3 regions of the Gardnerella washingtoni genome follow, and region 3 is predicted to be linked to each of the others. Evidence: riboswitches for the same ligand, from Rfam matches in the RefSeq annotation. Region 3 holds a riboswitch; each other region holds the start of a gene.
The links. Region 3 has a riboswitch for thiamine pyrophosphate ahead of HXT28_RS02200 (ABC transporter permease). Riboswitches for the same ligand answer to the same signal wherever they lie in the genome.
Positions count from the first base shown of each region.

Region 1: another riboswitch for thiamine pyrophosphate. It lies ahead of HXT28_RS00450 (bifunctional hydroxymethylpyrimidine kinase/phosphomethylpyrimidine kinase); the one in region 3 lies ahead of HXT28_RS02200 (ABC transporter permease).
Region 2: another riboswitch for thiamine pyrophosphate. It lies ahead of thiC (phosphomethylpyrimidine synthase ThiC); the one in region 3 lies ahead of HXT28_RS02200 (ABC transporter permease).

Region 1 is NZ_CP058398.1:153,117-157,405, forward strand. Features, by position in the region: gene HXT28_RS00445 (cell wall-binding protein) at 1-1,578, shown strand, start outside; TPP riboswitch at 1,800-1,913, shown strand; gene HXT28_RS00450 (bifunctional hydroxymethylpyrimidine kinase/phosphomethylpyrimidine kinase) at 1,903-3,660, shown strand; gene thiM (hydroxyethylthiazole kinase) at 3,976-4,289, opposite strand, start outside.
Region 2 is NZ_CP058398.1:839,517-843,805, reverse strand. Features, by position in the region: gene thiC (phosphomethylpyrimidine synthase ThiC) at 1-2,512, opposite strand, end outside; TPP riboswitch at 2,510-2,615, opposite strand; gene HXT28_RS03240 (methionine ABC transporter permease) at 2,853-3,533, opposite strand; gene HXT28_RS03235 (methionine ABC transporter ATP-binding protein) at 3,581-4,289, opposite strand, start outside.
Region 3 is NZ_CP058398.1:586,733-591,021, forward strand. Features, by position in the region: gene HXT28_RS02190 (ABC transporter ATP-binding protein) at 1-607, opposite strand, end outside; gene HXT28_RS02195 (ABC transporter substrate-binding protein) at 629-1,633, opposite strand; gene HXT28_RS02200 (ABC transporter permease) at 1,786-2,553, opposite strand; TPP riboswitch at 2,597-2,711, opposite strand; gene eno (phosphopyruvate hydratase) at 2,860-4,155, shown strand.

The DNA.
Region 1 (4,289 bases), 430 kb from region 3:
GATAAACGCAACAATTACTCTAACGCAGGCAATGAGCAGGATTCGTTTATTCTTTTGCGTGGATGGCGTAGGCGAAATGTAACGCCGGAACCAAGATATAATGTTGTAACAAGATTCGCTAGGTTGCGAAGTGTTGGTAATGATGCTGCTGACTACACGATTGAGTGGGATAAAGATAAGCCATATATTGACGGACGTTCTAGCGACCCAGGATTTGAGCTGGTTGGCACGCCTGGTCATCAATCGCTTGTGTATCGCTATAACGCGAGCAGCAGCGGTCAAATAGGTTTAGGTGACTTGCAGAATGCGTTAAAGCTTATGCCAGTAAAATTGAAAGAAGCAACAAATGGCAAATCTGGTAACGAGTTAAAGAAAGCTGAAGATGATTTTGCTAAGAGCCAACCATCTTTGCGTGTTGTTAATGGCACAGATAAGGCTGCTGCTGAACAGGGTAAGAATGGTTTCAATCGTCCTGGTTTCTTTACGCTGAATGGTGAGTTTACTAACGCACCTGACTTGGTTACCGCAAATGGTTATTATGGCGGCGGTAATAGCGTTTCAGTTCGTAATTCAAATAGTGGTATGAATGCTAGTGTTTTGGGAAACGATCAATATAACAAGATGACGCCGAAATCAACTGATATACCAGAGTGGGGAATGGGTGATGTAAAGTCGTCTCAATTCACGCTAGATAAAGTTCTTGGTGGTCTTGAAGGCATAAAATACGTTAATAATTCCTCAAACTCTTCGCACTATGTGCTTTCGCTTTCAAACCGTTATGCTAGGGAAAGTCTGCAAGGTACATACGGTTATGAAGCAAAATCTGACTTTAGTGATATTGCTGGAGCGCAGTCAATTCTACCAGTATATGTAGTGCCGGTTGATGTAATAAAGCCTAAAGCTGAAGCGAAAGGTTCGCTTGAGACTTCGTCTATGGATGAGCCTTACAAAGTTACTGCTAACGATATTAAGTTTACATTTACTGGTAATCCAGATGCTAAAGGCAAAGTAAACGGCAAAGAGCTGTTAGTAGACGCTAGCGATGATTTTGATTCTCGAGATGCAGTTGAGAAGAATCTTCAAGTATGCGTGCGAAAATTGAACAATCGTAAGCCTGTTGAAGATACTTGCACGCCTATTTTGAAGCGCGATACCAACGGCAACGCAAGTGTAGATGCTGACGAATTGCAGAAGTTGCTTATAACTAATAAGAATACGGCTGTTTACGCAGTATACGCGCAGACAAAAGATAAGTCAGAGAATAAGAGTGAGCACTATGATGCTGGCAAAGATGATACGAAGGCAATCATTGGCTATATAAAGATTACTGGCATTAACGTGTCGCCAATTCCGCTGCCGTTTACTGGTGGAAACGCTGCTATTACGTACACCTTCTTATTCGGCATATTGATGGCGCTCTTCATAGCATCGGGCGCATTCGGTAGGCGCGGATGGTTGGCATCTGTGCTTAGCGGAAACGGCTTCGGCTCGCTTACTGACAGCAAGCACTGCGGCGATTCGGCTGAAGCGCTTCGAAGCGGTAGGATGTTCTTCAAGTTCAAGTGGCTTAGGTTGTGATGCGTAAGCGCGCGCTTTTGGGGACTTACACCCCACTCAAGTAACGCTCGCGCGGATAACGCGCTCGCTTACGAAACTCGCGTTGGAAGTCCCCCGGACTTCCAACCTAAGCGAGTTTCCGCTCCGAATTGCTTTCGCGCGCTCAATCGCTGCGCTCAAGCAGGTCGTCGCGTAAACGTGAGATAAATTCTCCACGTTAGTAGTGTGTGAACGATATAGTCGAAGATGGTTCGGAGTGCGCGATGCTGCGATAATTCACAAGCAAAAACGCTGAGATTACATCCGCAGAACCTGATCTAGATAGTGCTAGCGAAGGGAAACATAATGACAATACCTGCACAAACAAACGCCGATAGTAAAATCACTTCCGTAGTAAACGCTACTAATGTGAATACAACCGCGAATACAACCGCGAATACAACCGCGAATACAGCTTTCTCAACTCCACGAAAAAGCTCGTTGCCGTCACTTGACGATCCAATCATTCCGCGCGTGCTCTCCATAGCTGGCACAGATCCGACGGGTGGTGCCGGTATCCAAGCCGACCTCAAATCAATCATGGCATCTCATGGCTTCGGCATGTGCGTAACTACCGACCTAGTTGCGCAAAACACTTGCGGTGTGCGCGAAGTCTATACTCCGCCAACCTCGTTCCTACGCGCACAACTCGAAGCTGTATTCGACGACGTACGCATTGATGCTGTTAAACTAGGCATGCTCGGAGACAAACCATACATTGAACTTGTGCGCGACTGGCTTGAATCGCATCCCGTGCCAGTAATCGTACTCGACCCTGTGATGGTAGCTACTTCTGGTGATCGTCTGCTGAAACAATCAGCCGAAGAAGCATTACGCCAATTTGCTGCAAAAGCGGATATTATTACGCCAAATATTCCCGAACTTGCTGTGCTGTGTGAACAACAGCCTGCAACCAGCTTTACTGAAGCGTGCGCACAAGCTCGCCGTTGGGCTGCCGACAACAACACCGTGGTAATCGTGAAAGGTGGTCACTTAACCGGCACGGACGCTGGAAATACGGCAGTTTTCCCAGACGGTACCGAGATTCACGTTCCTTCGCCACGCGTCGACACTTCTACAACGCACGGCACAGGCTGCTCGCTTTCGTCGTCTCTAGCGGCTCGCGTTGGTTTAGCGCTTCGAGAAGGAAAAAAGCTTGAGGATCATGAAACCGTTGCGGAAGCATTATCTTGGACTACGCATTGGCTTAATGAAGCGATTGCGCATGGAGCGGATTTGCATGTTGGCAAGGGGCATGGGCCGGTGAACCACGCGGCACGTCAGTATAGGATGGAGCTTGATTCTTCGGCAACACCATGGGAACACATGAAAATTAATGAGCGAGATTTAGACGGCACGAAACCTGAAACTTGCGTTGTGTCAGCTCATTCTGTTGCGCGAAAACCGTGGATTGCTGCCGCTGGTAAGTGGACTGCGGCTTTGTGGAACGCGAGTGCTGATGTCGATAATAATATTATGCGGATGCCGTTTATTCAGGCGCTTGGTGACGGATCTTTGGATGAAGATTTGTTTGACTTCTATTTGAATCAGGATGCGGAATATTTGAAACGCTACTCGCGAGCTTTGGCGGCTTGCGGAGCTAAAGCACATGATGATAAAGCGCGTGTGCACTGGTCGTCAAGTTCCGCAGGATGCATTGAGGCAGAGTCTGAGCTGCATCGTGGCTGGTTTAAGAAAACAGGTCAACCAATGCAACCTGTTTGTTCGCCAGTGACGCTTGCTTACGTGAATCACTTGCTTGCTTCGACATTTGGTGAGGATTATGTAGTGGCAGCGGCTAGTGTGCTTCCTTGCTATTGGTTGTATGAGGAAGTTGGTCATGTGCTTGCTGCTGCGTTGAAGCCTGGCAACCCATACTATGATTGGATTGAAATGTATTCTTCGGAAGGCTTTGACGCGTGCGTTCGTACGGCAATTGAGTGTGTGGAAGATGCTTTTGAGAAAGCTTCACCTGAACAGCGTGTTCGTGCTGCTCAAGCGTACATGACGTCGTGTGTGTACGAATACGATTTCTTCAACCAAGCGCATCGCGCACTGCGTTAACGCTCCGAGCGCTTTGACCGAGCTTGAAATCAATGGGATTTCAAGCTCGGTCAAAGCGGGAACTCGCTTAAGTTGGAAGTCCGTGGGACTTCCTCGTGTTTGGAGTGCTATGTAGTCCGTAACCCTCCAAATGTGAGGGGGATTCCTTGTGTTTGGAGTGCTATGTAGTCTGCAACTCTCCAAATGTGAGGGAAATTCCCCGTGTTTGGAGCAAATAACCACATGGCACGCTCCAAACGTGAGATGAGTTTCCCTGCGTTTGTGGACTTAGAGTGTGTGTAAGTCCACAAACGCTCGCACGGTCTAAGCGCGCGCTTACTCAGTAATCACGCGCTTCAGCTCGCGCGCAACTTTCGCTGCATCCTCAGCACACATCAGCGCCGACACTGTGCACACGCCGTCAATTTCAAGACCGCGAATAGGGAACACCGTATTCTCGTGAATTCCGCCAATTGCCAACGTTTTCACGCCCATCGTGTGCGCAACTTTTGCAACCTCATTCACGCCATCAACGCCAAGCGGTGGCACGTCGTGCGCCTTCGTATGTGTTTCAAAAGCAGCGCCAATACCAATCGCATCTGGCAGCGGTACATCATTTTCTTTGCACTCACGGTACGCTTTTTCCATCA
Region 2 (4,289 bases), 250 kb from region 3:
GAGAAATAGCCATGGAGCAGAACTTTGGTCCGCACATCGAGCAGAAGTGCGCCATTTTTGCAGGCTCAGCAGGAAGAGTATCGTCGTGGAAAGCGATTGCAGTATCCGGATCGTAGCTTAAGTTAAACTGATCTAACCAACGGAACTCGAATCGAGCTTTACTAATAGCGTTATCGCGATCCATAGCATGCGGATGATGCTTAGCAAGATCAGCTGCGTGGCAAGCAATCTTATATGCAATCACGCCCTGCTTCACGTCGTCTTTGTTAGGCAATCCCAAATGCTCTTTAGGGGTCACATAGCAAAGCATTGCAGTACCGTAGCGTGCAATCTCTACGCCGCCAATTGCGGAAGTAATATGATCATAGCCCGGGGCGGTATCGGTAGTTAGAGGACCAAGCGTATAGAATGGAGCATTCTGGCAAATCGCCTTTTCCATCTCAATATTCATGCGCACAGTGTCGAATGGCACGTGTCCTGGACCTTCAATCATCACTTGCACATCGTGCTGCCAAGCAATCTTTGTAAGCTCACCAAGTGTCATAAGTTCGGAAAGCTGAGCCGCATCGTTTGCATCAGCCAAGCTACCTGGACGCAAACCGTCACCCAAAGAGAAAGCAACATCATACTTTGCGAAAATCTCGCATAACTCTTCAAAGTGCGTGTAAAGGAAGCTTTCTTGATGATGCTGTAAGCACCACTCTGCCATAATCGAGCCGCCACGCGACACAATACCGGTTACTCGGTTTGCGGTAAGCGGCACGTAGCGAAGTAGTACGCCTGCGTGAATAGTCATGTAGTCAACGCCCTGCTCGCACTGTTCGATAACCGTGTCTCGGAACAGCTCCCAGCTGAGCTTAGAAGCGTCATCCTCAACCTTTTCCAAAGCCTGGTACATTGGTACGGTTCCAATTGGCACAGGGGAGTTACGTAAAATCCATTCGCGAGTCGTGTGAATATCGTTACCGGTGGAAAGATCCATCACGGTATCAGCACCCCACTTCGTGGCCCACGTAAGCTTTTCTACTTCTTCGTCGATAGACGACGTAACAGCAGAATTACCCATGTTCGCGTTGAGCTTCGTTAAGAAGCGAGAACCAATAATCATAGGCTCAGCTTCAGGATGGTTAATATTGCAAGGAATTACAGCGCGTCCGGCTGCAACTTCTTCGCGAACCAGCTCCACGTCACAATTTTCGCGAGTAGCAACATACTGCATTTCTGGAGTAACAATGCCATGGCGAGCGTACCACATTTGCGTAATCGGATGATCCGCGCCCTTCATTGGCTTATGCGTACGCCCACGCCATTCCTTAGAAGCCTTACCGCGCTTAATAGCGCGCTTGCCATCGTCTTGAAGATTGCGTCTGCGGCCCTCATATTCCACAACGTCACCGCGGTCACGAATCCAGTCAAGGCGAAGCGGAGCCAAGCCCTCTTTAGGATCACACTTTGGTCCTTCCGTATTGTAGTCCTTAAAAGGCGGGTTAGGTCCCACGCCAGGAGTATCTGAAAGCTTAATTTCCGTGTACGGAACTTCCAAATCGTAGGAACCATACTTATATTCAAAATGAACAGGAGTAGTTTTGCGAATATGAGCCTTATCTCGCTGGGTGCAACCACGAGCCGCAATATCAACACGTTGTTGCTTAGCTAATTTTGCTGCATCTTTTGCTTCTTTAGCGTTAATAAACGTCGGCTTCTTTTCTTCAGATGGTTTTGAAGACTTTTCTTCTGTATTTTCCGCGACGATTACGCGTTTAGCGTAACCATGTTTTGCTTCACCGCGTACGGCTTTCCAACGTTCAATGAACTCACGCATAGTGGATTCTGGTGTTTCTGAAGTGTATAGAGGTTCAGCAACAAAGAATCCTGCAGCTTTTGTACGAGCAATCATAGCTACATCATCTAATTGTGTTTTTCCACCCACGAGTACTGGAAAATCACTTGCTACGCAAATTGTGTTAATTTTTGCTTCGTCCAACGTTGTGTGATTTGCTTCCAATTCGTAGGCAGCAGTAGTATTTTCGCATCCTTCTTCAGGATTGTGCATGGCAGTTACGCAAATATAATCAATGCAACCATCCGGAAGCTCATTAATAACTTTGACTAAACTTTCAGTTTCAACAGACAAGCCAATAATAGCGTCCTCTCCAAGCAAAGCACGTGCTTCTCGAGGTTCCATATCGCTTTGTGCAAGATGAATGCCGTCTACTTTGATACTTTGATTTCTAGCTTGCCAAGCAACGTCAACTCGCTCGTCAATAACAAACGTTACGGAATCGCACTTATTGTTATCTTCAATAATTTGAGCGATATCGCGAGCAAGAGTCGTAATTTCCTTAGCGTTTTCATTGTTGCAATGAAGTCGGATAAGAGTTGCTCCTGCGCGTAAAGCATCATCAACTACGTCAGTAAGTGGTCGATGATTACAAGCTTGTGGGTCTGCAATAAAGCAGGCGTTGAGATTAAATTGATTACGCATCGAAGCGTATGGATAATTTGAATTCATACTAAACTCGTTGCTCCCTACGTTGTATTAACTAACAGGTTCTAAGGGTTAGGTATTAAATACCTATCTCAGCCTTCCTATGAAAGCACCCCTGCAAAATGTTGAATTATCAATAAGTTTACACGATTATGCGCATTTCATGGGTTGGGGTATGTTGCAAATATGAGAGCGAACACGAAGGTGGTATGAAGACAAACACAATCATACATAGCAATAATAAATCTCAGCGGCACAATAGTTTCAAACACAATAGCTTTAAACACACTAGTTTCAAACACAATAAAACTGCCTGTGTTAGTAGCATGCAGGCAGTTTGTAATTGGTAAAATGTAGAACTGCTTTAGCGTTCGTGATGATTAATAATGCGCGCGATAGTGTCGCCCAAAGTTTGCACAATTTGCACGAGAATGATGCAAAGAATAACAGCTACAGTCATAACATCATACTGGTAACGCTGGTAGCCGTATCGAATTGCAATATCGCCAAGTCCGCCTGCACCAACCGTTCCAGCCATTGCAGAAAAACCAAAAAGTGTAATAAATGTTAGAGCGGCACCGCGAATAAGCGAAGGCAACGCCTCCCAAAGCAGCACTTTGCACACGATTTGTAATTTACTGGCACCAAAGCTTTGCGCAGCTTCGATCAGACTTCCGTCAACTTCTGCTAAAGATTGTTCAACAATGCGCGCCACAAATGGAGCTGCAGTAATAACAAGTGGCACAATGGCACCCGGGACGCCAAGTGAAGTGCCGACAATCAAGCGTGTAAATGGAATTAACGCAACGAGCAGGATAATAAACGGTACTGAACGCACGATATTAACGATCCAGCCAAGAACCGCGTTTATTGGAGCGTTCGGACAAATACCTTTTTTGTCGGAAGTAATAAGCAATACGCCAATCGGAAGCCCAATAACGTATGCTAAGAGTGTTGCGACTGAAGTCATCACTAGTGTATCGAGCACACCTTCAGCAAGTAAGTCGCCGTATTCGTTCAAAAATTGTGTAGCAGATTCTATCATTGTTATTTCACCTCGTTACTAAGCGTATGAAATCGTAGTAGAGCGTATTAAATCGTAGTAGATGCAGGCTTTTTACGATGATTTTCTTGCTTTTCATCTGCAATCAGCGTTCGCAAAATATTGCTTTGTGGATTTGCAAATAAGGTTGTAGTGTCGCCTAATTCCACAATATGACCGTCGTCAATCATTGCAACTCGGTCGCAAATATTTCGCGCAACTGCCAACGAATGCGTAATAATAACCAGTGTTACGTTAAGTTCGCGATTAATTCGGCGCAGTAAATCGAGGATTTGCGCGGTTGTAGTGGAGTCTAGTGCGCTTGTTGCTTCGTCACAAAGCATAATCGAAGGATTATTTGCTAACGCCCGAGCAATAGCAACGCGTTGCTGCTGGCCGCCAGAAAGCTGGCTAGGGTAGCGGTCGGCAAGATCTTGCAAACCAACTAAATTAAGCAAATAATGCGCGCGTTCTTCACGCTTCTTTTTATCAACGTGATTAAGTTCAAGTGGGAAAGTTACATTTCGCAATACTGTGCGCTGCTGGAAAAGACTAAAATTCTGGAAAATCATGCCGATATTTGCTCGAACTTTAGCAAGCTCGCGGTCTTTGACTCCAGTAATATCATTGCCATCAATCACAATCCTACCGGAAGTTGGGCGCTCAAGCAGATTCATGCAACGCACGAGCGAAGATTTTCCAGCACCGGAAGAACCGAGAATACCGAAAACTTCTCCCGACTCAATAGTGAGATTAATA
Region 3 (4,289 bases):
ACAATAATTGAGGATTCCTCACTAATGCTCTAGCTAAAGAGACTCTTTGCTGCTGACCGCCTGAAAGTTGAGATGGCCACTTGTTATCAAAACCTTCAAGCTGTATTTGGCAAAGCGCTCGATGAGCAATATCCTCAAGCTCTTGTTTACTTCCTTCCATGCCAAAAACAACGTTTTGGCTTACGGAAAGCCAAGGTATTAATCTCGCATCCTGGAAACCAATAGCCTGACGACTGGTGGCATGAACGCTACCTTCGCTAGGAGTAAGCAATCCCGAAATTATTTTCAAAAGCGTTGTTTTTCCACAGCCAGATCTACCAATAAGCGAAACAAACTCACCTTGCTTGATACTCATCGTAACGTTTTTTAACACAAAAGTAGAATTATCTGCAGCATTGTTTCCTGCATCGTTACTTACAGTGCTATTTTTAGTGTTACGAAAAGAGATGCCAAGATGCTCTATGTTAACGCAATAAGCGTCATTTTTCGCACTAGAAGTATCCGATTCTCTAGAAGATTCTTGAGAATCTGCGGAAAGCTCTTTAGAAACTTTCGCAGTATCGTTTTCCGTAGTGTGCTTTTGAAACATGTTCTTGAAACCAGTCATATTCTTGTAGATAATTGATGCTTATTTGCTGCAATCCATTACAGAATCATCCAAATTCTTTGGAGCCTGCTTAATTAAACCGTACTTAACGTATTCTTTAGCTTGAACTTTCATCATTTCCAAGCCTTTAGCGTCGATTGGGCGAATCGTTGGATTGTCAAACTTTTCAATCTGCTTAATAATCGTGTCAGACGCGCCAAGCTGCTTATAAGCGTTGCCAATAACATTCTTTTCCTTGTGAGACTTCTTTGCTTCGCGTACAAGAGCCTTATACATTTTCTTCACAAGCTCAGGATGCTTCTTAGCGAAGCTCTTGGAAACGATGTGAATAGTAACGTTCATATTGCCATATTTCTTAGCGTTTACCAGCAACTTAGATCCAGGAGTAGTCATAGCTGCTGCAAGATTCTGATCGAACGAAGAAATTGCGTCAATCTGACCAGAAGAGAAAGCAGCCTGGAAGTTGCGAGGATTCATCTCAACTTTTTGAACTTTAGAAACATCTAAACCGCTCTTATCAAAAGCACGATGAAGCATGTAGTCACCAGTGTCACCATTGTGAATAATAGCAACTTTCTTTCCATACAAGTCTTTTAAGGTTTTTACGCCACTTTTTGCAGAGGCTACAATTCCTTGAGAATCACCATTATAGTATTCGAGAGCAAAGGCAACCCAAGGCTGTCCTTCGGCAATAAGATCAATAAAACGACCGGTTCCTGTAGTTGTTGCATCTGCGCTACCGCTCATTACTGCAGTAAGACCATCAACAGGAGTGTAAGGACCAGTGTAAGTAACTTTAGACTTTCCAAACTCTTCCTGCAAGAACTTTTCGTTCTTCAATGTCGTTAAATAGTTTGCTGTAGAAAGATAAGCAACACGCATAGTACCAGTATCTTCCTTAGCAGAAGAAGCGCTACTTGCGGATTTTTGGGCACTACCGCAGGATGCAAGCGCAACTGTTGCGCAAAGAGCACATAATGCAGCAATAGTGCGTTTGCTTATACTATTCATTTTGAAATTAACCATAATTGGCTCCTTTGTTTTTTGTGTTTTTATTATTTATTTTTTTGTTATTTGGTAATTGATCAAATCTTTATTTATAAAATTAGTGAAGTATTAGGGGAATTTTGTATGTCTTACACAAAATTCATTTAGTAGAAGGCTTATATTGCGTATATTTAGGCTTTTCTGCGTTCCGGCATAAGCAAGTATTCAAATATATTTGCCGTAATCTCAGAACCAAGACCAGCAATTGCGTACATGATTATGCAAGCCATCATCTGGTCTGGCCTAAAGAATTGTTGCGCTCTTGAAAGAATATAGCCGATTCCAATAGAAGAATTAACTGTTTCGCAAGTTACTAAAGCGACCCATGCTACGGAAATAGAAAAACGTAAGCCAGTCATAAAATTAGCAAGCGTACCGCGCATAAAAATAGTGGTAAAAACAGTCGATTTTTTAATGTGATAGGCCTTAGCTAGTTCAATAAGACGCGGATCGATATTGCGAACGCCATCGCGAATATTGACATACATAGGGCCAAAAACGCCTATTGCAATAAGCATAATTTTCATAAGCTCATCAACACCAAGAAAAATAATGAGAAGAGGAGCTAGGGCAGGGAATGGTATTGAACGTATCATGTGGCTAGGTTTGTTGATGATTGTTTCACCTATTGCGCTTCCTCCAGAAAGAATTCCGGCAGGAAGTGCAAACGCAATACCCAAAAGAAGACCTGCAACGACCCTAAAAATGCTTATTGCAAGAGACGGCCACAGTATTCCCTCATTGTGTAAATCTACGAAAGCTTTTATAACTTCGAATGGGGAAGGCAAAGCGCGGTTTTCTACAGGGCCGAGTGTAATAATAAACCAGCAAAAAACTATAACTATTGTAGAAAGCCAAGCGTTAAAAGATTTAGATAATTGGGAGGCTTTTTTCTGCATGACTTTACTGTTTGCACTGCATGCAGTTTTGTGCTTATGAAAACGAATATTCATTCGACATTCCCTTCGATAGTACTAGCTATATCAGGTTCGACGGGTATGTTCTCAGCAATATTCGCTAATTTATATGAACGAGCAGTGCACCCCGTGTCAGTTTGTTATTATGTCTTATAGGCATGGACAAACATGCAAACTCGCGACACTGTGAACGTTCACGGCATAATTGATAGTTAATATAATGTAACGTCCATAAAACGCACTAATCTTGGAAGAGTCATCACAACCCATAGGTATAAAGGAGTAGTTGTGGCAGCTATTGAAAGCGTATACGCACGCGAAATTTTGGATTCTCGTGGAAATCCTACTGTTCAGGTTTATTTGGAGACCGAAGATGGCGCTCAGGGCATTGGTTTAGTACCTTCTGGTGCTTCAACTGGTGAAGCTGAAGCTTGGGAGCGTCGCGATGGCGACAAGTCCCGTTATCAGGGCAAGGGCACGTTGGAAGCTGTTAAGGCTGTCAACGAGGTAATCGCACCTAAGGTCATCGGCATGGATGCCACTGATCAGCGCGCTCTTGACGAAACAATGATTGAGCTTGATGGCACACCAAACAAGGGCAAGCTTGGTGCTAACGCAATTCTTGGCGTTTCCCTCGCTGCTCTCTACGCTGCTGCTGAGTCTGCTCAGCTTCCTTTGTATCGCTACATTGGCGGTACTAATGGTCACATTCTTCCAGTTCCAAACATGAACATCATGAATGGTGGTGCTCACGCTGACTTTGCAACCGATATTCAGGAGTACATGATTTCTCCTTACGGTTTTGCAACTTACAGCGATGCTTTGCGCGCTGGCGTTGAGGTTTACCACACTTTGAAGAATGTTTTGAAGAAGGAAGGCTTGGCTACTGGTCTTGGTGACGAAGGTGGCTTCGCTCCAAAGATGAAGTCTAACGAGGATTCTTTGAAGTACATCATGGATGCAATCGCAGCCGCAGGTTACGAGCCAGGCAAGCAAATTGGTATTTCTCTTGACGTTGCTTCTTCCGAGTTCTACAACAAGGAAACCGGCAAGTATCGTTTCGATGGTGAAGAGCGCGAATCTGCTTACATGCTCGATTACTACGAGAAGCTCATCAACGAGTATCCAATCGTTTCCATTGAAGATCCATTCCAGGAAGAAGGCTGGGATGATTGGGCAGAAATCACCAAGCGTCTCGGTGATCGTTTGCAGTTTGTTGGCGATGATTTGCTCGTCACCAATCCAAAGCGTTTGGCTAAGGGCATTGAGCTTGGCGCAGCTAACTCCTTGCTCGTGAAGTTGAACCAGATCGGTTCCGTCACCGAAACCCTCGACGCTATTGAACTTGCAACCAAGAATGGCTTCACTTCCATGGTTTCTCACCGTTCTGGCGAAACCCCAGATACCACCATTTCTGATCTTGCTGTTGCTAAGAACACCGGCCAGATTAAGACTGGTGCTCCTGCTCGTGGTGAGCGTATTGCTAAGTACAACCGCTTGCTTGAGATTGAGGAAGAGCTTGGTTCTACCGCTCAGTATGCTGGTTACAGCGCATTCAAGGCTTGCAAGAAGTACATGAAGTAACTTTTTAGTTTTAAGTAACTTAGTGACTTCTTAAGTCTTTGAGTTTTAACGGTCAGTCGTGTTTACGGCTGGCCGTTTTCTATTAATAAATGATGAAAAATTTAAAAAATGAAAAATTTTTTTGATTTGACTTT